DNA from 3 places in the Anaerobutyricum hallii genome. Region 1 is predicted to be linked to each of the others. Evidence: riboswitches for the same ligand, from Rfam matches in the RefSeq annotation. Region 1 holds a riboswitch; each other region holds the start of a gene.
What was found. A riboswitch is a leader RNA that binds a small molecule or an ion and turns the genes downstream of it on or off. The one in region 1 is predicted to bind thiamine pyrophosphate.
Positions count from the first base shown of each region.

Region 2: another riboswitch for thiamine pyrophosphate. It lies ahead of thiE (thiamine phosphate synthase); the one in region 1 lies ahead of thiS (sulfur carrier protein ThiS).
Region 3: another riboswitch for thiamine pyrophosphate. It lies ahead of EHLA_RS01920 (thiamine-binding protein); the one in region 1 lies ahead of thiS (sulfur carrier protein ThiS).

Region 1 is NZ_LT907978.1:1,471,096-1,479,043, forward strand. It holds gene EHLA_RS06725 (ABC transporter permease) at 1-183, shown strand, start outside; gene EHLA_RS06730 (P-II family nitrogen regulator) at 218-565, shown strand; gene EHLA_RS06735 (amidohydrolase) at 566-2,188, shown strand; gene EHLA_RS06740 (DUF362 domain-containing protein) at 2,330-3,460, shown strand; TPP riboswitch at 3,507-3,613, shown strand; gene thiS (sulfur carrier protein ThiS) at 3,679-3,876, shown strand; gene EHLA_RS06750 (thiazole synthase) at 3,986-4,756, shown strand; gene thiH (2-iminoacetate synthase ThiH) at 4,784-6,037, shown strand; gene EHLA_RS06760 (thiamine phosphate synthase) at 6,030-6,608, shown strand; gene EHLA_RS06765 (uracil-xanthine permease family protein) at 6,911-7,948, shown strand, end outside.
Region 2 is NZ_LT907978.1:1,043,872-1,051,819, forward strand. It holds gene yqeB (selenium-dependent molybdenum cofactor biosynthesis protein YqeB) at 1-151, shown strand, start outside; gene ppk1 (polyphosphate kinase 1) at 358-2,406, shown strand; gene EHLA_RS04790 (ZIP family metal transporter) at 2,598-3,350, shown strand; TPP riboswitch at 3,424-3,532, shown strand; gene thiE (thiamine phosphate synthase) at 3,794-4,468, shown strand; gene EHLA_RS04800 (HAD family hydrolase) at 4,465-5,199, shown strand; gene thiD (bifunctional hydroxymethylpyrimidine kinase/phosphomethylpyrimidine kinase) at 5,168-5,959, shown strand; gene thiC (phosphomethylpyrimidine synthase ThiC) at 6,005-7,309, shown strand; gene EHLA_RS04815 (D-alanyl-D-alanine carboxypeptidase family protein) at 7,313-7,948, opposite strand, start outside.
Region 3 is NZ_LT907978.1:446,318-454,265, reverse strand. It holds gene EHLA_RS01930 (ABC transporter substrate-binding protein) at 1-770, opposite strand, end outside; gene EHLA_RS01925 (ABC transporter permease) at 822-1,601, opposite strand; gene EHLA_RS01920 (thiamine-binding protein) at 1,570-1,866, opposite strand; TPP riboswitch at 2,095-2,205, opposite strand; gene EHLA_RS01915 (alanine/glycine:cation symporter family protein) at 2,321-3,715, shown strand; gene EHLA_RS01910 (hypothetical protein) at 4,059-4,298, opposite strand; gene EHLA_RS01905 (glycosyltransferase family 2 protein) at 4,564-5,502, opposite strand; gene glgB (1,4-alpha-glucan branching protein GlgB) at 5,780-7,684, opposite strand.

The DNA of each region.
Region 1 (7,948 bases):
ATTATTAGTTTTTTTTGCAGTGGTCCCGGAAGTACAACGCTTCCATTAAAGATTCTCGAGATGGTTAAACATGGCGTATCGCCGGAGGTAAATGCGCTTTCAACGATTATTACTTTTATTATTATTTTTATCATTAGTATGAATACACAGTCTCAGATTAAAAAAATGAAAAAAGCAGCCTAGTTCATTGAAATACTGCTATTGGAGGTAAAGCAAAATGAAAGAAATATCCATTATTATTAAACCAGAAAAAATAGAGCAGATTAAAGAGATTGCGGATAAACATCATTGTGGAGGTATGACTATTTCTACTGTAATGGGATGTGGAACACAATTAGGATATGCAGACGGAGGCAGTGTTGTCAAAGGAATGCATACAAGCATTAATCTTCTTCCGAAAATCCGGGTAGATGTTGTTGTAAAAAATGCAGCAGTAAATGAGATTATTTTGGATATCTGTGACAAAATACCTACGGGAAATGTGGGAGATGGTAAAATTTTTGTTCGTGATATTGAAGATGCTATTCGTATCAGAACAGGTGAGAGAGGGGAAGGAGTGTTGTAGGTGAAAGCAGATTATTGTTTAAAAAGTTCAGCAGTATTTACAGGAATCGAGGAAAAAACAAAAGAGGCATGCATATTGATTAAAAAGAACCGCATTATAGATGTGGTTCCTTTTGAAATGAAGGATAAATTTATAGATGAAAATACTATTGTTTTAGATTATAAAAATAAGTTGATCATGCCTGGATTTGTAGATGCGCATACTCATTTTTTCTCAGGAGCATTATCAGCAAGTGAGCATGTATGCGAGGATATTGTAAATTCAGTTTCTGAAGAAGAATGCGTAAAAATGCTCCTTCAATATGCAAAGGCTCATCCAAAAGAAAAACGAATTCGAGGAAGAGGATGGTTTATTACAAACTGGGGCGATGCTCCACTTCCAACAAAGAAAAGTCTTGATAAAGCCTTTCCAGATATTCCAGTATATCTGCAGGCAGCGGATTGCCATAGTTACTGGTGTAATTCTAAAGCATTAGAGGAGTGCAGGATTACAAAAGATATGGAGGTGAGTAGTGGGTATATAGGAAAACTTGAAAATGGAGAGCTCAGTGGGATGCTGGTAGAATTAGAGGCGCTACAACCAGCTGATAAAATGTACCGATCTTTTACAAAAGAAGAACAAAAAGATATCTATATAAATTTTATTAAGAAGACGGCGGCGAATGGTATTACAAGTTTAAGCGAGATGATGCCAGCAGATTATAATGAAGAAAATTATGTACGTTATACTATTATAAAAGAGCTTGAAAAAGAAAAAAATTTTAATATAAGACTCCATATTTTTCCTAAACTTTATGATTGTGAAAATTATGATATGGCATTAAAATTACAAAAAGAATTTGATTCCGATTATATGAGGATTTCCGGAGTAAAAGGATTTATTGATGGGGTAACAGAAACATATACAGGATTACTTCTTGAACCTTATACAGATAATCCAGATACGAGAGGGATTGGAGTACCTGTAAAATCACAGAGAGAACTAAACCGTTCTGTGATTAAGGCAAATGCAGCCGGTTTGCCGGTAAGAATTCACTGTATCGCAGATGGTTCTGTAAGGATGGCATTAGATGCATTTGAAGAATCAGCAAAAGTTAATAAAAATAATTTAGCAAATACAATCGAGCATATTGAAAATATTGATCCTGTGGATATTCATCGTTTTAAAGAATTAAAAGTAATTCCATCGATGCAGCCGATACATTTAATTTTAGATGCACATGGAAAGATTAATCGAATAGGAAAGAAACGAATACAATATGAATGGCCGGTAAAAACACTTTTAGATGATTGTCATGAAATGGCATTTGGTACAGATTATCCCGTAGTTGAAATTAATCCGTTTGAAAATATATATGCAGCAGTAACAAGAAAAAATAAGGATGGAAGTCCAGCAAGTTACAATCCATGGGAAAAAGTCAGTATGGCAGAAGCTTTAAAAGCATATACTTATGGAGCAGCAAAAGCATATAGCAGAGAAAATGAATTGGGAAGTCTGGAAAAAGGAAAATTGGCAGATGTTATTGTAATAGACAGAAATTTGTTCGAAGTTTCAGAGAAAGAGATTTTAGAAGCTAAGGTAGATATGACGATGCTTGGTGGAAAAATCATATATGAACATTAAATTATTTTGAAGAATATACAGCCAATATTTCTAAATTGTAAAATAATATTTTGGTTGAAATCATGTCCAAAAAGAGATAAAGTATATTTGTAATGATAAAATATTTCATTTTAAATTTAAATTTAGAAAGGGATTATGAACATGGAAAAATCAAAAGTATATTTTACTGACTTTAGGGCAAAGTTAGGAGAGGGACTTCCAATGAAGTTAAAAAGACTTCTGAAAAAGGCTGGAATCTCCGAAATTGACATGGAAAATAAATTTGTAGCTATTAAAATGCATTTTGGAGAACTTGGTAACATAAGTTTTTTACGTCCTAATTATGCCAAAGCGGTTGCTGATGTAGTAAAAGAATTAGGTGGAAAGCCATTTTTAACAGATTGTAATACGTTATATCCGGGAAGCCGTAAGAACGCATTAGAGCATTTGCAGTGTGCCTGGGAGAATGGCTTTACAGCAATGACGGTTGGATGCCCTATTTTAATTGCAGACGGTTTAAAAGGAACAGATGATATTGAGGTACCTGTTGAGGGTGGCGAATACATAGAAAAAGCGAAGATTGGACGAGCAATCATGGATGCAGACATTTTTATTAGTTTAAGTCACTTTAAAGGACATGAAACAACCGGATTTGGTGGAGCGATTAAAAATATCGGTATGGGCTGTGGCTCTCGTGCAGGAAAAAAGGAACAGCATACGAATGGTCAGCCAACGATTCATGAAGAATTATGTCGTGGATGTCGTCGCTGTATGAGAGAATGTGCGAATAATGGTCTTGTATTTGATGAAGAGACAAAGAAGATGCACATTGATGGAACGAATTGTGTAGGATGTGGAAGATGCATCGGCGCATGTAACTTTGATGCGATTGAATTTGAAAATTGGGCGGCAACAAAAGATTTAAATTGCAGAATGGCAGAATACACAAAAGCAGTAATTGATGGAAGACCGAATTTCCATATTTCACTTGTTGTTGATGTATCCCCAAACTGTGACTGCCATGCGGAAAATGATGCACCGATTCTTCCAAATATCGGAATGTTTGCATCTTTTGATCCATTAGCATTGGATCAGGCATGTGTAGATGCCTGCTTAAAGATGCAGCCGCTTCCAAACAGTCAGCTGTTTGAAAATATGCACAAGGAAGGGTTCTGTGATCATCATGATCATTTTGAAAATACTACACCTGAGTCTGAATACAAAACCTGTCTGGAACATGCAGAAAAGATTCATCTCGGAAGCAGAAATTATGAGCTAATTGTAATGAAGTAGCATTTTTGTCTTGCATTTTTGTTAAGATAAGCGTATTATAAATACAATTGAACAAAAGGGGAGCTTGTATTACAGGCTGAGAGGAAGGTATGACCTTCGACCCATTAACCTGATTTGGATAATGCCAACGTAGGGAAGCATATATATTTTTGTATATTTTTACGGGAAGTTACCGAATCGGTTACTTCTCGTTTTTTTATGTTACAGGAGGTGAAGGCATGGTAAAAATTAACGGACAGGACTGTGATAAGGCAGGGATTTCAGTTGCAGAGTATCTTGCAGCGGAGAATTATAATGTAAATCATATTGTTGTGGAGTACAATCTTACGATCATTCCAAAAGAACAGTATGGTCAGACCATTCTTAAAGATGGAGACGAAGTCGAAATCGTCAGTTTTATGGGTGGTGGATGTTAATAATTTTTATGAATTATTAAAAAAGAGATGAAATTATACAGAATCAATTTATTAATGCAGGTTGGTTTAGAAGAGTCACAAACCAGTTTAGAAAGAAGGGCGTTTTATTATGCAGAAAGAAGATAAGTTAATCATTGGCGGTCATGAATTTGAATCTCGTTTTATTCTCGGTTCTGGGAAGTATTCTATGAAACTGATCGAAGCAGCGGTAAGAGATGCCGGAGCACAGATTATTACGTTAGCAGTTCGAAGAGCGAATACAAAAGAACATGAAAATATTTTAGATTATATTCCAAAGGATGTTACACTGTTACCAAATACTTCCGGAGCAAGAAATGCACAGGAAGCAGTGCGGATCGCACGATTAGCAAGAGAACTTGGCTGTGGAAATTTTGTAAAAGTAGAGATTATGCGTGATAGTAAGTATCTGCTTCCGGATAATCAGGAAACAATTAAAGCTACAGAACTTCTTGCAAAAGAAGGATTTGTTGTTATGCCATATATGTATCCGGATTTAAATGCTGCCAGAGATCTTGTGAATGCAGGAGCAGCCTGCGTTATGCCATTAGCATCTCCAATTGGTTCTAATAAAGGTTTAGCTACGAAAGAGTTTATCCAGATTTTAATTGATGAGATTGATCTTCCGATTATCGTAGATGCAGGAATCGGTAAGCCTTCACAGGCATGTGAGGCAATGGAGATGGGTGCAGCAGCAATTATGGCAAATACTGCGTTGGCAACTGCCGGTGATCTTCCGATGATGGCTGCAGCTTTTCGTCAGGCAATCGAAGCAGGAAGAAAGGCATATTTATCCGGTTTGGGACGTGTACTTACAAGAGGAGCAGCTGCATCAGACCCACTGACAGGATTTTTACATTAAAAGCGTTGCTGGAAAAGAGGTATTATAATGGAAAACCAGTTTTTAATCGATTCAGAATACTTATCGAAAGAAGCTCTAGAGAAGAAACATCGCCTGGAAACAGACCCTTCCTCAAGAAAGAATCATATGGAATATATGGAAGGAATGGAACAGATCAAATCAGATGTCATGGATAAAGTGATGAGTCAGATGCATTCTTATGATTACGAAAAGTATACAGCAAAAGATGTAAAAGCAGCGTTAGAACATGAAACCTGTTCTATTGAAGATTTTAAAGCATTATTATCTCCGGCTGCCGCACCATTTTTAGAGCAGATGGCACAGAAAGCAAAGATAGAAACAAGCAAACATTTTGGAAATACGGTATATCTTTTTACTCCGCTTTATATAGCAAACTATTGCGAGAATTATTGCGTTTATTGTGGTTTTAACTGTTATAATCATATTAACCGCATGCAGCTTAATATGGAGCAGATTGCTCATGAGATGAAAGTAATCGCTGATTCCGGTATGGAAGAGATTTTGATACTTACAGGAGAGAGCAGGGCAAAAAGTGATGTCAAATATATTGGAGAAGCATGTAAGCTTGCCAGCAAGTATTTTCGTATGGTCGGTCTCGAAATTTATCCGGTAAATACAGATGAATATCGTTATCTGCATGAATGTGGCGCAGATTATGTTACAGTTTTTCAGGAAACCTATGATTCCGATAAATACGAGACGTTACATTTGATGGGACATAAGAGGGTATGGCCATATCGTTTTGAAGCACAGGAAAGAGCTCTTATGGGAGGAATGCGAGGTGCTGGATTTTCAGCTCTTCTTGGCTTATCCGATTTTCGAAAAGATGCTCTGGCAAGTGCATTGCATGTTTATTATCTACAAAGAAAGTACCCACAGGCAGAACTCTCCCTTTCTTGTCCAAGACTTCGTCCAATCATCAATAATGACAAGATCAATCCTTTAGATGTAGGAGAAAAACAACTTTGTCAGGTTTTATGCGCTTATCGTATTTTCCTTCCATTTGTCGGAATTACGGTTTCTTCCAGAGAAAGTGAAACATTTCGAAATGGTATTGTAAAGATTGCGGCAACAAAAGTATCCGCCGGAGTTTCTACAGGAATCGGTGACCACGAAAGTAAATATACCGGAAAGGAGGAGGACGGCGAGCAGGGCGATGAACAGTTTGAGATCAATGATGAACGAAGTTTTAAGAAAATGTACGAAGATATTTCAGAAGAAGGTCTGCAGCCGGTCTTAAACGATTACCTTTATGTCTGATCTTATATGTATCACAAACAGGAAACTTTGTAGCAATAACTTTTTAGACCAGATAGAAATGATTGCCAGTGCGCATCCAAAAGCTATTGTATTAAGAGAGAAAGATCTTTCTGAGAAAGAATATGAGCAATTAGCCAGACAGGTAATGCAAATTTGTCAGAAGCATGGAACACAGTGTGTCCTCCATAGTTTTTCTAATGTAGCAAGTGCACTTGGGGCAGTGGCAGTGCATATGCCATTACCATTACTTCAAAAAATGACACCGCAAGAAAAATCACATTTTCAAATAATTGGAGCTTCTTGTCATTCTTTAGAAGAAGCAAAGGAAGCACAGGATTTAGGGTGTACCTATATTACTGCCGGACACATTTTCCTCACTGACTGTAAAAAAGGATTACCGGGAAGAGGACTTTCTTTTTTAGAAGAAATCTGCAAAGCGGTTAGAATTCCGGTATATGCAATTGGAGGAATCTCTTCACAGAACATTGAGTCCGTCAGGAAGACAGGGGCAGCGGGAGCATGTATAATGAGTGGTTTCATGCGATGTAAGACTGTGGAAGAAATCATGTAAATGCTATTACTTTTAAAACTTTATATACTCCTAAGGATTAAGAATTGCATTTTTCGACAGAAAATGTTAAGATAAATGCGGTAAAATATTAATTTTTCTATTATTTATGCAGGTATACAGCAGATAAATTGCATAATCAGAGCATAATTTTTATAATTTATAATAAAGAAGGCAATTTCACTAATCTACACTTATATGTATATGTTTATAAGTAAAGGTATAAAACAATCTGTAAATAATATAGTAAACAGCAAGATAATAGAAAATCATTAGGAGGTAATATGAGTAGAATGACGAACAATATGTCAGAAGAACTATTCAAAGTGGATGGAAAGACATCAGTTGGTGAAACCCTTCCGCTTGCCCTGCAACATGTGGTGGCCATGATTGTAGGATGTGTTACACCGGCAATTATTGTAGCTGGTGTAGGTGGATTATCCGAACAGGATTCGGTTATCTTAATTCAGGCAGCCCTGACAATGTCAGCAATCACAACACTTATTCAGGTAGTCCCACTACTTAGAACAGGTAAAGTTTCGATTGGTTCCGGGCTTCCGGTTATTATGGGTATCAGTTTTGCCTATGTGCCAACAATGCAGGCAATTGCAGGAACCTTTGATATTGCAACCATTTTAGGAGCGCAGATTGTCGGAGGTATCGTAGCGGTTATCGTTGGTATTTTTATCAAACAAATTCGTAAGTTTTTTCCACCATTAATTACTGGTACAGTTGTATTTGCTATTGGACTTTCGTTATATCCGACAGCAATTAATTACATGGCTGGTGGAGCAAGTAATGAAAGCTATGGTTCCTGGCAGAACTGGCTTGTAGCCATTATTACACTCTGTATCGTAACGGTACTCAATCATTATGGAAAAGGAATCTGGAAACTGGCATCCATATTAATTGGAATTATTGCAGGATATATCATTTCATTATTCTTTGGAATGGTTGATTTTTCTGCCGTAGTAAATGCATCCTGGTTTGCGTTACCAAAACCAATGCATTTTGGTATTACGTTTGAACCTTCTTCTTGTGTAGCAATTGGAGTATTATTTGCAATCAACTCTATTCAGGCAATCGGAGACTTTTCTGCGACAACGACAGGAGGGCTTGACCGTATGCCTACAGATGAAGAATTAAGCGGTGGTATCGTAGGCTATGGTTTAAGCAATATTTTCTGTGCGGTATTTGGTGGTCTTCCAACAGCTACATACAGTCAGAATGTAGGTATCGTAGGTTCCACAAAAGTTGTTGCAAAAAGAGTATTTGAAACTTCTGCAATTATTATCCTTATCGCAGGATTAATTCCGAAGTTTTCTTCAGTACTGACAACAATC
Region 2 (7,948 bases), 430 kb from region 1:
GATCCGGGAAGGATATCCGGTAAAAAAAGGATTAAAAATTGCTGATGTCGATCCTCGTGTAAAAGAACAGGAGAACTGTTATCATATATCTGATAAAGCAAGATGTGTTGCTGGAGGAGTATTGGAAGCAATCTTACATTTATCAAAATAGGCGGATGAACTCAAAAACACGAATTTCTATTTCATTTCAAAAACAGAAAACCGGAACTTGGTATTTTACTTTTATTTTACGGGACTGCTTTCTCAGATTTTACTTTCCTGTGTTATCATAGCCCAGTTATCAGATATAAGGGATAAATATATCAGATATGAGGAGATTCAGAGAGAAAATATGATTTTTATGGAGGAAATTGATAAATGAGTCAGCAGGTATATATGAACAGGGAGTTATCCTGGTTAAAGTTTAATGAGAGAGTATTAGAAGAGGCAGAAAATAAAAAGGTGCCATTATGTGAACGGCTGACGTTTGCTTCTATTTATCAGAGTAATTTGGATGAGTTTTTCCGAGTGAGAGTAGGATCTTTGATTGATCAGATGCTTCTTGGTGGAAAGATGCGTGATAATAAAACGAAAATGACGGCAAAAGAGCAGATTCAGGCAGTGCTTCATCAGGTAACAAAGTTAAATCGCAGAAAGGATGCGGTTTATGAAACCATTATGGGACAGCTTGAGGAGCAGGGAGTCCGAATGGTTGACTTCCGAAAGATTTCAAAGAAAGAAAGCGAATATCTTGAAAGGTATTTTTTAAGAGAAATTGCGCCAGTGATTTCTCCAACGATTGTAGGAAAAAGACAGCCATTTCCTTTTTTGAAAAATAACGAAATTTATGCGGTTGTAGTATTACAGACAAAGAGTGGAAAGGAAAAGCTTGGTATTATTCCATGCAGTAATACAGGATTTAAGAGATTAGTTGAATTACCAACAGCAGGAACTTATATGTTGGTAGAAGAATTGATCTTACATTATATTCCAAAAGTGTTTGAGCGATATAATATTAAAGCAAAGTCATTGATTCGTGTAACAAGAAATGCAGATATTGATGCAGATGCATTATATGATGAAGATCTGGATTACAGGGATTTCATGACGGAATTAATCAAGAGAAGAAAGAAGCTTGCGCCGGTTCGTTTAGAACTCACAAGAGAGATGGATGGCGAGATTGTAGATATTTTATGTGATTATTTAGAGCTGGATTCCGATCATGTATTTCAGGTACAGTCTCCGTTAGACCTGTCGTTTGTTTTTGAAATTCAGGATACACTAAGAAAAGTTCCGGAATTGTTTTACGAAAAAAGAATACCACAAAGATCAGCACAGTTTAAAGAAGATGAATCGATTTTTCCACAGCTTAAAGAAAAAGATAAATTACTTTCTTATCCTTATGAAAGTATGAAACCATTTCTTAATTTCTTAAGAGAAGCTGCAAATGATAAAGATGTTATTTCTATAAAGATGACATTATATCGTGTTGCAAAGCATAGTAAAATTGTAGAGTATCTGATCGATGCAGCGGAAAATGGAAAAGAAGTACTTGTTCTTGTAGAACTGAAGGCGAGATTTGATGAGGAAAACAATATTGAATGGTCCAGAAGATTAGAGGATGCCGGTTGTCGTGTGATCTATGGATTAGACGGTTACAAAGTACATTCAAAGTTATGTCTTGTGACAAGAAAGTCCGAGGGTCAGGTAGAATATTATACACAGATCGGAACAGGAAATTATAATGAAAAAACAGCAAGATTATATACAGATTTATCTCTTATGACAGCCAATGTAGAGATTGGAGTTGAAGCAGCAAAAGTATTCCAGGCACTTTCCATGGAAGAGACAGTGGATAATGTAGAGCATCTGCTTGTTGCGCCAAGATGTCTTCAGAACAGAATTTTATCAATGATCGATGAGGAAATATCCTATGCTAAAGAAGGAAAGGAAGCATATATCGGTTTGAAAATGAATTCACTTACCGATAAGAAGATTATTGATAAGCTGATTGAAGCTTCACAGGCAGGAGTAAAGATTGATATGGTAATTCGTGGAATCTGCTGTCTGATTCCGGGGGTAAAAGGAAAAACAGAGAATATTCAGGTAAGAAGTATTGTTGGCAGATTTCTGGAACATTCTCGTATCTATATTTTTGGAACGCAGGAAAGAGAAAAAATTTATATTGCATCAGCAGATTTTATGACGAGAAATACATTAAGAAGAGTGGAAGTTGCAGCACCGATTTATGATAAAGATTTAAAGATGCAGTTAGAAGAAATGTTTATCACAATGCTTAGCGATAACCAAAAAGCAAGACAAGAAGATAGCCATGGAAATTATGAGATTGTGGCAGTGCAGGAAACACCGTTAAATTCACAGGAATTTTTCTATGATCAGGCATATATGAATGCACAGAAAATGTAAGTCTTACGATCGTAATTTTGTGTGTTGCTTATTTTAAAAAGAAAAAGATGTTGTAAAAAAAGAAATAAAAAAAGAAACATTTCCCTTCAAAGACATATTAAGAAATAGGACAGATTTTTATTTTAAAATAAAAAATAATAAAATAAAAATCTGCAAGAGATGCTTAATAAAGATGTCTTTGGAGGGATTTTATGCTTATAGAGATAATAAAAGGTCTCAGTGTTCCTTTTATAGGAACAACATTAGGTGCATTTTGTGTATTTTTTTTGAAAAATGAACTTGGCAAGGGGATGCAGAAAGCACTTACTGGATTTGCAGCGGGAGTAATGATAGCAGCATCAATATGGAGTTTGTTGCTTCCGGCAATTGAACAGGGGGCTTCACTTGGAGTGTGGCGTTTTATTCCGGCAGCAATTGGATTTTGGATTGGAATTTTATTTTTAATGGCAATTGATTATTTTGCTCCACCGGAATGCATAGAAGGAGAACAAAAAGATAATCTGCTGTTGGCGGTGACCCTCCACAATATTCCGGAGGGAATGGCTGTTGGAGTGATCTATGCGGGATTATTGAATCATGCAGATCATATTACAGCAATGGGAGCGTTTTCTCTTGCATTAGGAATTGCGATTCAGAATTTCCCGGAAGGGGCGATTATTTCAATGCCGCTTTGTACAAAAGGAATGTCAAAAAGAAAAGCATTCATATATGGAGTCCTTTCCGGGGCAGTAGAACCGGTGGCATCGTTGTTTACTGTATGGGCAGCCAGTCTGGTTGTTCCGGTTCTTCCGTATTTTTTAAGCTTTGCAGCGGGAGCGATGATCTATGTCGTTGTGGAGGAGCTTGTTCCGAAAATGTCAGTTGGAGAAACAACAAATATCGGCATTTTTATGTTTGCGATCGGGTTTAGTCTTATGATGATTTTAGATGTTGCGTTAGGATAACTGATGTATAGATTGCAGATTGTTTTGGAATTTATGCTTGCTTTTTTTGAATAAATAGCGTACTATATTGGTAAATTCATACACGGGGAGCTTGCAGGAGCAGGCTGAGAGTAAGCTAAGGTGCTTAGACCCATAACCTGATTTGGATAATGCCAACGTAGGGATAGCGTAGATAGATTCGCATATATACCGTAATTGGTGTATATGCGTTTTTCTTTTCAGAGTTTAAAATCATTGAAAGTCAGTTAAAAATTCTGATATTTCTCTGATACATATTTTCAGTATCAGAAGTTATTATTATTTTATCGTTTCTTTATCCATATTCTAAGAGGATATCCTTAATTTACTTCCCTTTTATGAATATATAATAATTCATGTAAGTGTATTTGTTTTTTTGAATAATTAGAAGTCTGAAGTCAGTATATTGGAGGAGAGAGCAAAGTATGAGCTGTGTTAACAGAGAACAGTTAAAAAAAGATTTACTTTTGTATGCGGTAACAGATCGTTCCTGGCTTGGGGAAGAAACACTGTATGAGCAGGTGGAAAAAGCATTAAAAGGAGGAGCGACATTTGTCCAGCTTAGAGAAAAAGAATTAGATGAAGAACATTTTCTGGAAGAAGCAATTGCCCTAAAAGAATTGTGTCACAAATACCATGTTCCATTTGTCATTAACGATAATGTAAAGATTGCGAAGGAGATGGATGCAGACGGGGTGCATGTCGGACAAAGCGATATGGAAGCGGATGATGTAAGAAAGATTCTTGGAGAAGATAAGATTCTTGGTGTGTCTGCACAGACAGTAGAACAGGCAGTTCTTGCAGAGAAGATGGGGGCAGATTATCTTGGAGTCGGAGCTGTTTTTTCTACATCGACGAAGAAGGATGCATCCGCTATCAGCAAAGAAAGAGTAAAAGCAATTTGTGAAGCAGTTCATATCCCGGTTATTGCGATTGGTGGAATTACAGCCGATAATATTCTGACGCTGAAAGGAAGCGGTATTTGTGGAATTGCAGTTGTCAGTGCTATTTTTGCAGCAAAGGATATTGAAGATGCTACAGGAGTTTTACTGGAAAAAACGACAGCAATGGTAAACGACAAGGAAGGTCTTTGCGTGTGATAAAGGGAGCAATTTTTGATATTGACGGAACCTTACTTGATTCGATGCCTGTCTGGGAGAACGCCGGGGCGAGATATCTTGCCACACTTGGCATAAAAGCCAGGTCAGATTTAAAGGAAAGACTTGATGCATTATCTCTTCCGGAAGGTGCCTTATATATGCAAACAGAATATAAACTTTCCGTAACGATAGAGGAAATATTAGAAGGTGTCAATCAGGTAGTAAAAGATTTTTATTTTAAAGAGGCAGTGTTAAAACCAGGTGTCTGTGATCTGATACAAAAGTTAAAGAAAAATCAGGTCAGGTTAATTATTGCGACAGCAACGGATGCAGAGATGGCAAAGTCGGCTCTTATACGTAATAGTATATGGAAAGATTTTGACGGAATGATTACCTGTGAAGAGGCAGGAGCAGGAAAGACAAGTCCTAAAGTATTCGAACTGGCAAGAGAACATTTACAGACGAAAAAAGAAGAAACCTGGGTGTTTGAAGATTCTTTATATGCAGTAAAGACTGCTTCCAAAGCAGGGTTTCCTGTATGTAGTATTTATGATGCATATAGCAGGGATAATACAGAAGAAATCCGAACATTTTCTGATATTTATGTAAAAGATTTTTACGAAATAGAAAGCTGTCAGGTTTTTCAACGCAAAAAAAGTAGCTACACAGACTGTCAGAAAGAAGATAAGGAAGTGCAAAATGAAAACAGTTCTTACAATTGCAGGAAGTGATGCAAGTGGCGGGGCAGGAATTCAGGCAGATATAAAAACATTAACGGTGCATAAAGTTTATGCAACAAGCTGTATTACCGCACTTACAGCGCAAAATACAAAAGGGATTACCGGTATTATGCCAGTGCCGCCAGACTTTTTTGAAAAACAGATGGATAGTGTTTTTTCAGATATAAAACCGGATGCCGTAAAGATTGGAATGATTGCATCCAAAGAACAGGTTGAGATTATTGCAAAGTATTTGCAAAAATATTCAATAAAGCAGGTAGTAGCAGATCCGGTTATGATTTCAACGAGCGGAACGGTTCTTGTAGAAGAGAAAGTAAGAGAAGTATTATATGAAAAACTATTTCCGAACATTTCTTTACTGACTCCAAATCTTCCGGAAACTGAGTTTTTATCAGGAAGAAAGATCACAGACAGGAAGACGAGAGAAAAAGCGGCAGAAATCATTGCAAAACGATGGAACTGTGCAGTTCTTAGCAAGGGAGGGCACAGTGAGCAAAATGCCGATGATTTCTTGTATGAGAAAGCCTTCAAGTGCCCAAAGAAAGTCTGGTATCCAGCCTGCAGGATTGATAATCCAAATACCCATGGAACCGGGTGCACACTTTCAAGTGCGATAGCCGCAAATCTTGCAAAAGGATTTTCGATAGAAGAATCTGTAAAAAAAGCAAAAGATTATATTAGTGGAGCCATTGGAGCGATGCTGAATCTTGGACAGGGAAACGGTCCGCTTGATCATATGTGGGATTTATAAAAAAGTACACGATAAATATTAATAATAAATTGGAGGTAACAGAAGATGAGAAATTATACAACACAGATGGATGCAGCAAGAAAGAATATTATTACTCCGGAAATGGAAAAGGTTGCAGCCAAAGAACGTATGACACCAGAAGAAATCAGAGCATTCGTTGCAGAAGGAAAGGTTGCTATCTGTGCGAATAAAAATCATAAATGCTTAGATCCTCAGGGTGTTGGTTCTATGTTAAAGACAAAGATTAATGTAAATCTTGGTGTTTCAAGAGACTGTAAAGATTATGACATAGAAATGCAAAAAGTAATGGAAGCAGTTAATATGGGAGCAGATGCCATCATGGACTTATCTTCTCATGGAAACACCGAACCATTCCGTAAAAAACTAACTGCAGAATGCCCGGTTATGATTGGAACAGTACCGATTTATGACTCAGTAATTCATTATCAGAGAGATTTAGATACACTTACTGCAAAAGACTTTATTGATGTAGTACGTCTTCACGCAGAGAATGGTGTAGATTTCGTAACATTACATTGTGGAATCACAAGAAAAACAATCGACCAGATTAAAAAGCATAAAAGAAAAATGAACATCGTATCCCGCGGCGGTTCTCTTGTATTTGCGTGGATGACAATGACAGGCGAAGAAAATCCATTCTATGAATATTACGATGAAATTCTTGATATCTGTCAGGAATACGATGTAACGATTTCTCTTGGTGATGCCTGCCGTCCGGGCTGCCTTGCAGATGGTTCCGATGTATGCCAGATTGAAGAACTGGTTCGCCTTGGAGAACTTACAAAACGTGCATGGGAGAAAAATGTACAGGTAATGGTAGAAGGACCAGGACATATGCCAATGGACCAGATTGCCGCCAACATGAAGTTACAGTCTACAATCTGTTCCGGTGCACCATTCTATGTACTTGGACCGATCGTAACAGATATTGCACCGGGATATGATCATATTGTATCAGCAATCGGAGGAGCCATTGCCGCCCAGAACGGAGCAGCCTTCCTCTGTTATGTTACACCGGCAGAACATCTCGCACTTCCAAATCTTGAAGATGTAAAACAGGGAATCATGGCTTCTAAAATTGCGGCACATGCAGCTGACATCGCCAAAGGAGTTCGCGGTGCAAGAGAAATCGATGATAAAATGGCAGATGCTCGCAGAGTATTAGACTGGGAAGCTCAGTGGGCATGTGCGATGGATCCGGAAACAGCAAAGAAAGTCCGCGATGACAGAAAACCGGAACATGAAGATACCTGTTCTATGTGTGGAAAGTTCTGTGCAGTACGAAGCATGAACAAAGCATTAGCAGGAGAACATATCGATATCCTTTAAATTTTAGCAGCTTAAAATTAACTTTTTTAAGTAGTCGAGATAAGTAGCTTTTTTTACTGAGTGCGAGGCAAGTATGGAGACAGACCCTATATTTTTTTGATAATAAGAATACTCCAGTTTGCCAATTACCTGATTTTTCTTAATTGGAGCTGAAAGATTTTTCTGAAATATCACTTTTTTCTGAATTTTATTTGGATTAATTTCAGAAGTAAAAACATAGGAAAAGTTTTTATCATATTTGCAGGAAAGCATTTCCTGTGTACCATTATGTATGGAAACCGGGGAAAGTGCAGGTGGCTGTTTGTCTGTATAAACTTTACAAAGAGAAAAGCCATAATCAAGGAGGGAGGCACAATCTTTCACTCTCTCCTTTGCACTTTGACAGGCCATAACAACGGCAATCAATGAAATATGATTACGCTCTGCGGTCGCACTGAGACAGAACCCAGCCTTGGAAGTACTTCCAGTCTTTAGTCCGGTAGCCCCCTGATATTGCCGCAGTAATTTATTCGTATTGGAAAGTCCAAACTCCGATTCTCCTCGCTTTGTCACATGAGTGATATTTTCCATCCATATAGTCGTATAATGAAAAATATCTGGATGCTTTATAATAAGTTCTCGTGACATAAGGGCAATATC
Region 3 (7,948 bases), 1.0 Mb from region 1:
GCTGCAAGGAAAGCTTTGGCTTCATCCGGTGAATCTTTCAGGAAATCATTATTTGCGATCATAACCGGTGTATAGTAATCAAATACCGGATCAATGTCTTTGAAATTCCAGTAATCACAGTCAACACCTTCTACTGTCGCGTTGATTCCGCCCCATCCATAGAACACCCAGATTGCATCTGTCTGTTTTGCTTTTAATGCAGCCGGTTCATCTGTAATGTTGTTAGGGATCAGTTTTACCTTACTGAAATCCGCTCCTTCATCTTTCATAACTGTTTTTAAAGTTGCCTGCTCAATTGGGGATTCCCATGTAGAATATGTCTTTCCTTCAAGTCCTTTTGGACTGTCAATGCCGTCACCCTTTCTGGAAATAATTCCCGATGTATTATGCTGGATCAATCCTGCAACTGCTGTAATCCCAAGTGGATTATCTGAATCAATTGCTGCTGCCATTGTATCCTGTGCCTCAATAGCAAACTGTGCCTGTCCTGATGCACACATTGTTGCTGCACCATTTTCCGGTGGCTGCACAATCTCTACATCAAGTCCGGCATCTTCATAATAGCCAAGTGCTTTTGCTGCGTAAATTCCTGTATGGTTTGTATTTGGCGTCCAGTCAAGACAAAATGTTATCTTTGTAAGATTCTTTTTGTTGCTTTCTGTACTTGCACTTTCATTGTTTCCATTAGCAGAACCGCATGCTGTTACCGATAATAACATAACTGCACTCAAAGTTCCTGCAATGACTTTCTTCCAATTTAACTTTCTCATATTTTCCTCCTGTATATACTTTTCTTATACTTGTTACTATTCAGCTTCTTACTATTCAGCTTCCTTTTTTTCTACTCTTAACCATGGAAGTGAAATCGTCTTAATCAGATTCACTGCAAACATTAAAAGAAGGCTGATTATCACAATAAAAATAATAACTGCAAACATTTTATCAAAGGCGTATGCTTTTGACACTCTTGTCATATAAACACCAAGTCCTTCAAAACCGCCAAGCCATTCAGAAATAACTGCCCCTACTACTGCATAGGAAGCAGAAATCTTTAATCCTGAGAAAAACTGCGGTAATGCGGCCGGTAGCTTCACATGGAAAAAGATCTGCACTTTTGATGCACCCATTGCCCGCATCAAATCAATAGAATCTTTATCTACACTCTTATATCCGTCAAGTAATCCTACCGTAATAGGAAAAAATGTTGTAATCACGACAAGCGTAATCTTTGGTGCCATATAAAATCCCATCCATAACACGAGAAGAGGGGCAATTGCAATCGTTGGAATGGTCTGTGTAATAATCATAATGGGATACAATGCTTTATTCAGTATCCGAAAATGATCCATTAATGTTGCCATGACAAATGCCAGTACAACACCGATACATAATCCGTAAAAGGCTTCCTGTAATGTAACAACTGCATGTCTCAAAATTGTAGGCAGATCTGTAAAAAGTGCTTTTACTACCTGAACCGGAGACGGCAGCATATATGCCGGAACTGCCCCGCTCTGATATAAAAACTGCCAGAGAAGAATTAACAGACAGAGTGCTACTGCTGCCGGAAGCTTACTGGTGATGCTTTGTAACCTTTTTGTCAATAGTCAGCACATCTCCTTCCGCTTTATAAGAGATCTTAACATAGGTATTCATTGCCTTGCAGCCTGCCTTAGCAGCTACCAACTGACAATTCTTTACGATTTCCATGAGCGTATCATAATCTCCTTCGATTGATGTCTCACATGGTCCTACATAATAATTTAATCCAGTTGATTTAATATAGTCAATTACCTCGTCTACAATACGAATTACTTCCTCTTCGTCCTGCACAGATGGCAAAACCTGAATTGCTACACTTGCGTTCATTTCTCATTCCTCCATATATCTTTAAATATCATGTGCTGCCTTACCTGAAAAAAGAAAAGCGCCGGCAATAAATGCTGACGCTGCTTTTGTATGATCCTCAGGTATTCTTAAAACTTTCTCTTATAAAATTCTAAAAATCTCTTATAAAATAATCATATAAAATAAAAAATTTTATAAAAAATTTATATTAAAAGTTCTCCAAAAAACATCCTGATACATTCTGTTATTAAAAGCTCTTTTACAACTTCTTCCACGCTGGCATTATCCAAACAGGTACAAGGGTCTAAGGTTTACCTTACTCTCAGCTTCTTAAAATCACAAGCTCCCCTGGTCTTATATTGAACTTTTTACAGTATAAAACAATTTTAAGAAAAAAACAAGGGCAAAACTCTTGCGTTAATTAACAAAATAATGGTATAATTTTGCTTTAGTAAATTAAAGGGGGACTGTACTAATGCTAAAAACAATAGAAGCCGTTAACACAGTTGTTAACAACTTTATCTGGGGAATCCCTGCCATGATCTGTATCATTGGTGTCGGCCTTTTCCTCAGTTTCCGAACAAAATTCATTCAGATTCGAAAGTTTCCTTATTCTATCAAAAATACACTGGGACGAATTTTTGATAAGTCTGAAGCCGCAGATGGATCGATCACCCCGTTCCAGGCTGTTTGTACCGCACTTGCCGGAACAGTAGGAACCGGTAATATTGCCGGAGTAGCCGGTGCGATTACGATAGGAGGACCCGGCGCTGTTTTCTGGATGTGGATGTCAGCCCTTCTTGGAATGTGTACCAAATATTCTGAAGTAACACTTGCCGTTCATTTTCGTGAAAAGAATTCTCAGGGTGACTGGGTAGGAGGACCGATGTATTATATTAAAAATGGTCTTTCCAAACACTGGCACTGGCTAGCTTTTCTCTTTTCTCTCTTTGGTGTCCTCACTGTATTTGGAACAGGAAATGCAACACAGGTCAACACGATCGTCACTGCGATTGATTCCCTGATGCTCAACTTTAACCTTGCTTCATCAGAAAGCCTTTCTACAATCAATCTTGTAATCGGCATCATTATCGCCATCGGCGTTGGACTGATTCTTATCGGCGGTATCCGCCGAATCGGAAAGGTAACAGAAACTTTAGTTCCATTTATGGCATTGCTTTACCTCATCCTTGGACTTGGCGTTGTTCTTTTAAACATTCAGCATGTACCGGCAGTATTTCGGTCTATTTTTGAAGGAGCTTTCCATCCGGCAGCATTTAGCGGCGGAATGGTCGGATCATTATTTACCAGTATGAAAAAAGGTGTATCTCGTGGTATCTTCTCCAATGAAGCAGGTCTTGGTACCGGATCTATCGCTCATGCAACAGCCGATATCACTCATCCTGTAAAACAGGGTTTGTTTGGTATTTTTGAAGTATTTACTGATACGATTGTTATCTGTACACTGACCGCATTGATCATCTTATGTAGCGGAATCAACATTCCTTACGGCTCAGCCGCTGGCGCAGAACTGACTATTCAGGGATTTACCTCAACTTACGGTGGATGGGTATCCATATTCACAGCCATTGCACTTTGTTGCTTTGCATTCTCCACCACGATCGGCTGGGGACTTTACGGCTCTCGCTGTATCGAATTTCTTTTTGGAACAAAAACGATCCGCCCATTTATGATCGTCTACTCTCTCGTTGCAATCATCGGCGCAACGGTAGACCTTGGATTATTATGGAGTATCGCAGAAACATTTAACGGACTTATGTCCATTCCAAACTTAATTGCTGTATTCCTGTTATCGGGAACTGTAGTGAAATTAACAAAAGAATACTTTAACAAAGATTCTGATTTGTAGATTTACTATAGACGAAAAAAGAGAAAATGTTATATCCCATCTGCTCTGTAGTCGCTGTGTTTAAAATGCGCATCCGCATTCTAAACACGCTCCCAAGCCGCATCTGGGATATAACATTTTCTCTTTTTTCTGACTATCTAAATCCACAGTTGGTAAGAATGAGGATTTTCCTGAAGGTCTTGACTTCCCGGGGAATTGAATTCTAAAAGGCTGACATTTGAATTGTTGTATATACAGAGAATTTTTTGATTTTCTTCAGTACCTCCTTTTTTGCATGAAAAAAGCAGCTAACCTATTTTTTATAGACTAACTGCTCGTATTTAGTTCCATATTCAGTTTGATTCTACAAATCCGACAGGTCAATAGCTGGGGAAACATCGCCTCTCTTAAAGTTACTTACTGCATGATCCATATCTGCCAGAGTTCTGGCTGAAATGCTCTCTGGCACTACCAGTTCCCGAGGTTCCAGAATAATGCAACCATTTCCATATTCTTTTACATTATAATACTGATAAGCAGCTCCTCTGAGCGTAATTCTTTTTTTGTTATCCAGATGGGCAACATAATCTTTCATTGCTTCCATTATCAACACCTCCAGAAAAAATGCGTCAATCCTTTAGACTTTAATTTCCCGAGAATCCATAATCTTCTGGAAAATCCCCATTCTCACCAACTGTGGATTTAGAATAATCAGAAAAAAGAAAAAATACCATATTCCAGATGCGGCTTGGGAGCGTGTTTAAGATGCGGACGAGCATCTTAAATACAGCGACTACAGAGCAGATGGGATATGGTATTTTTTCTTTTTTCGTCTATATTAAATCTACAAATCAATCTACAAATCAGATTTATTCTTCTAATTCTTTTTTGCGGTTTCTTGCATAATGACGTATCATCTCAAAATCCTGTCTGTTCTTCCAGGTAATTGTTTTTAAAATTGCTCCGGAAAACAGGGATAGAATTGCTGTAAGAATGACAAAACAACATACGATCAGGGTAGGGAAACGTTTTACTAAACCTGTTGCAAAATATTCTTTAAAAACTGGTACTGAAAATCCACCACCCAATACTGCTAATACTGCTGAAATCAACCCAAAATATTTCATTGGCTGATAGGTACGGAATAATCGTGCAATTGTTCGAAGTACTTTTATTCCATCTGAATAAGTATTTAACTTGCTCTCGCTTCCTTCTGGTCTGTCTTTGTAATCAACAATTACATTCTCTACAAACATATTCTTATCTGCGGCATGAATACTCATTTCCGTTTCAATTTCAAATCCTCTTGAGATTACAGGGAATGTCTTTACAAATTCATAACTGAAGGCACGATATCCGGTCATGATATCTTTAATATCTGTGTGGAACAGATGATTAATGGAGCTTCTTACTAATGAATTACCAAAGTTATGAAATGGTCGTTTATTCTCCTGAAAATAAGTTGAGGATAATCTATCACCAACTACCATATCTACATTTCGGTTTAAGACCTTGTCTACCATCTCTGGTGCATTCACTGCTGGATATGTATCATCTCCATCTGTCATAATATAACATTCCGCATCAATATCCCGGAACATACGACGAATTACATTTCCTTTGCCCTGTTGATACTCATAACGTACCACAGCTCCATTCTGACGTGCAATCTCATCTGTACCATCTGTAGAATTATTATCATACACGTAAATTGTTGCATCCGGTAATACTGCTTTAAAATCCTTAATTACTTTTTCAATTGTTTTGCTCTCATTATAACAAGGTATAAGAACTGCTATTTTATCCATATTATCCTATTGTCCTCTTTTTCTTCTTCCTCATGTTTCGCGGGTCCCAAAGTCAAACGCCTTTTCGTGCATGCACGATAAGGCGTTTGACCTTTTGACCTCTAATATCATGATATACTTACTATATGATGTCACGAATTACTCCGCTGCTAACGCTGCTCCCGTAATTCTGATTATACTTTATTAATGTATCATCGTCAATTCTGGTCAATAATTCTTAAGAGTATTTTTCAGCAAATTATTCAAGAATACCCCGGCAAACTCAGAAATTGATAAATTAGAATTTAAATACCGCTACTCCATATGCTGGCAATTTATATTGGATAGAGTACTTTCTTCCATCGCATTCTTTTTTCACTGGCTTATATTCTTTCGGTCGTCTCTTTCCTTTTCCGCCGAACTTCTTATCATCACTGTTCAGTACAAGAGTATGTTTTCTGCGGCACGTTGTTCCTACCCGGTAATCCGGACGTTCTACCGGTGTAAAGTTAATAACAAAAAGCATGTTATTCTTTCCACTTGCAGAATGTCTTACAAAGGAGAAAATACTTCTGTCACCATCATCCGCATTGATCCATTCGAAGCCTTCCGGCCAGCAATCATATTCATAAAGACATTTATTACTTTTATATAGGTGAAGTAATTCTTTTACAAATAACTGAAGCTGATGATTCGGCTCTTTCTCTAGAAGGAACCAATCAAGTTCCCTCTCTTCACTCCATTCCCGATGCTGTCCGAAGTCTTGTCCCATGAAAAGAAGTTTCTTACCTGGATGCCCTGTCATGAATGCATAGCCTGCCATAAGATTTTTAAATTTCTCTTCGTAGCTTCCTGGCATTTTTTCTATCATAGAACACTTTAAATGAACAACTTCATCATGAGAAAGAACAAGCATATAGTTTTCTGAATATGCATAAACCATGGCAAAATTCATCTTAGTATGATTATATTTTCTAAAATATGGATCAAGTTTCATATACTCTAAAAAGTCATGCATCCAGCCCATATTCCACTTAAGGCTGAAATCCAAGCCTCCATACTCTGCCTTATCCGTTACTTTTGGCCATGCGGTAGATTCTTCTGCAATCATAACGATTCCAGGATTTCTCTTCTTTACGATCGTATTCAGATGTTTAAAGAATTCGATTGCTTCAAGATTTTCATTTCCACCATAAATATTAGGAACCCACTGACCATCTTCTCGTCCATAGTCTAGATAAAGCATAGAGGCAACTGCATCTACACGAAGTCCGTCTACATGATACTTTTCCAACCAAAACAGGGCATTACAAATGAGGAAGTTCCGGACTTCTGTCTTCCCATAATCAAATACTTTCGTTCCCCAGTCCGGATGTTCACCCTTTCTTGGGTCAGCATATTCATAAAGACAGGTTCCATCAAATTCAGCTAAGCCGAAAGCATCTCTTGGGAAATGTGCCGGTACCCAGTCAAGAATAACACCAATATTCTGTTGGTGAAGATAATTGATGAAATACTGAAAATCTTCCGGAGAACCATGTCGTGAAGTTGGCGCAAAGTAATTCGTCACCTGATATCCCCAGGAACCATCAAATGGATGCTCGGCAATACCCATTAACTCAACATGAGTATATCCCATATCTTTCACGTATTTTGCCAGCTCATGAGCCATCTCTCTGTAATTATAAAATCCATCTACATCTTCTTCTGTTTGTTCATGCTTTTTCCAGGAACCCGGATGTACTTCGTATACAAACATAGGATCTTTCTTATCATCGAACTTCTCTCTCTTCTTCATCCACCGGCTATCCTGCCATTTAAAATCGGAAATATCAGCAATAACAGATGCATTATTCGGACGGAGTTCTGCCTGAAATCCATAAGGGTCTGCCTTTAGTATCGTATAGCCCGCCTTTGTTGTAACACAATATTTATAAATATCTCCAATCTCCATTTCAGGAAGAAAGATTTCATAAATTCCCAATGGCTCTAAACGTTCCATCGGTGTAGCATTCCCATCCCATTCATTAAAATTGCCAACCAGGGAAACTGCTTCCGCATTCGGTGCCCATACAGCAAAATATACTCCCTCTTCACCATCAACTGTCATAGGATGTGCTCCAAGTTTATTATATAAATCATAATGTGTCCCCTGACCAAATAAGTACTGGTCAAATTCTGTAATAAATCTGGTATCTGGCATAACAGACTCCTCCCGTTTCAAAATTCACAATTTTCTTGTTCATTATATCATAAAATAGTAGTTTTTTCAGCAATTACTTATGCATTTTGCAAATAGGATTTCCTAATTCTAACTATTTGAAAAAAAGGATAACGAATGTGCCTCAACACATTTCCTAGGAATTTCTTTCCTGTAAAGCAAAAAACAGGAGAAAGAAATGTCTTCTCATCTCTTTCTCCTGTATAAATATGTCTCTTATATATAACTATAGAACCATTTTATTTA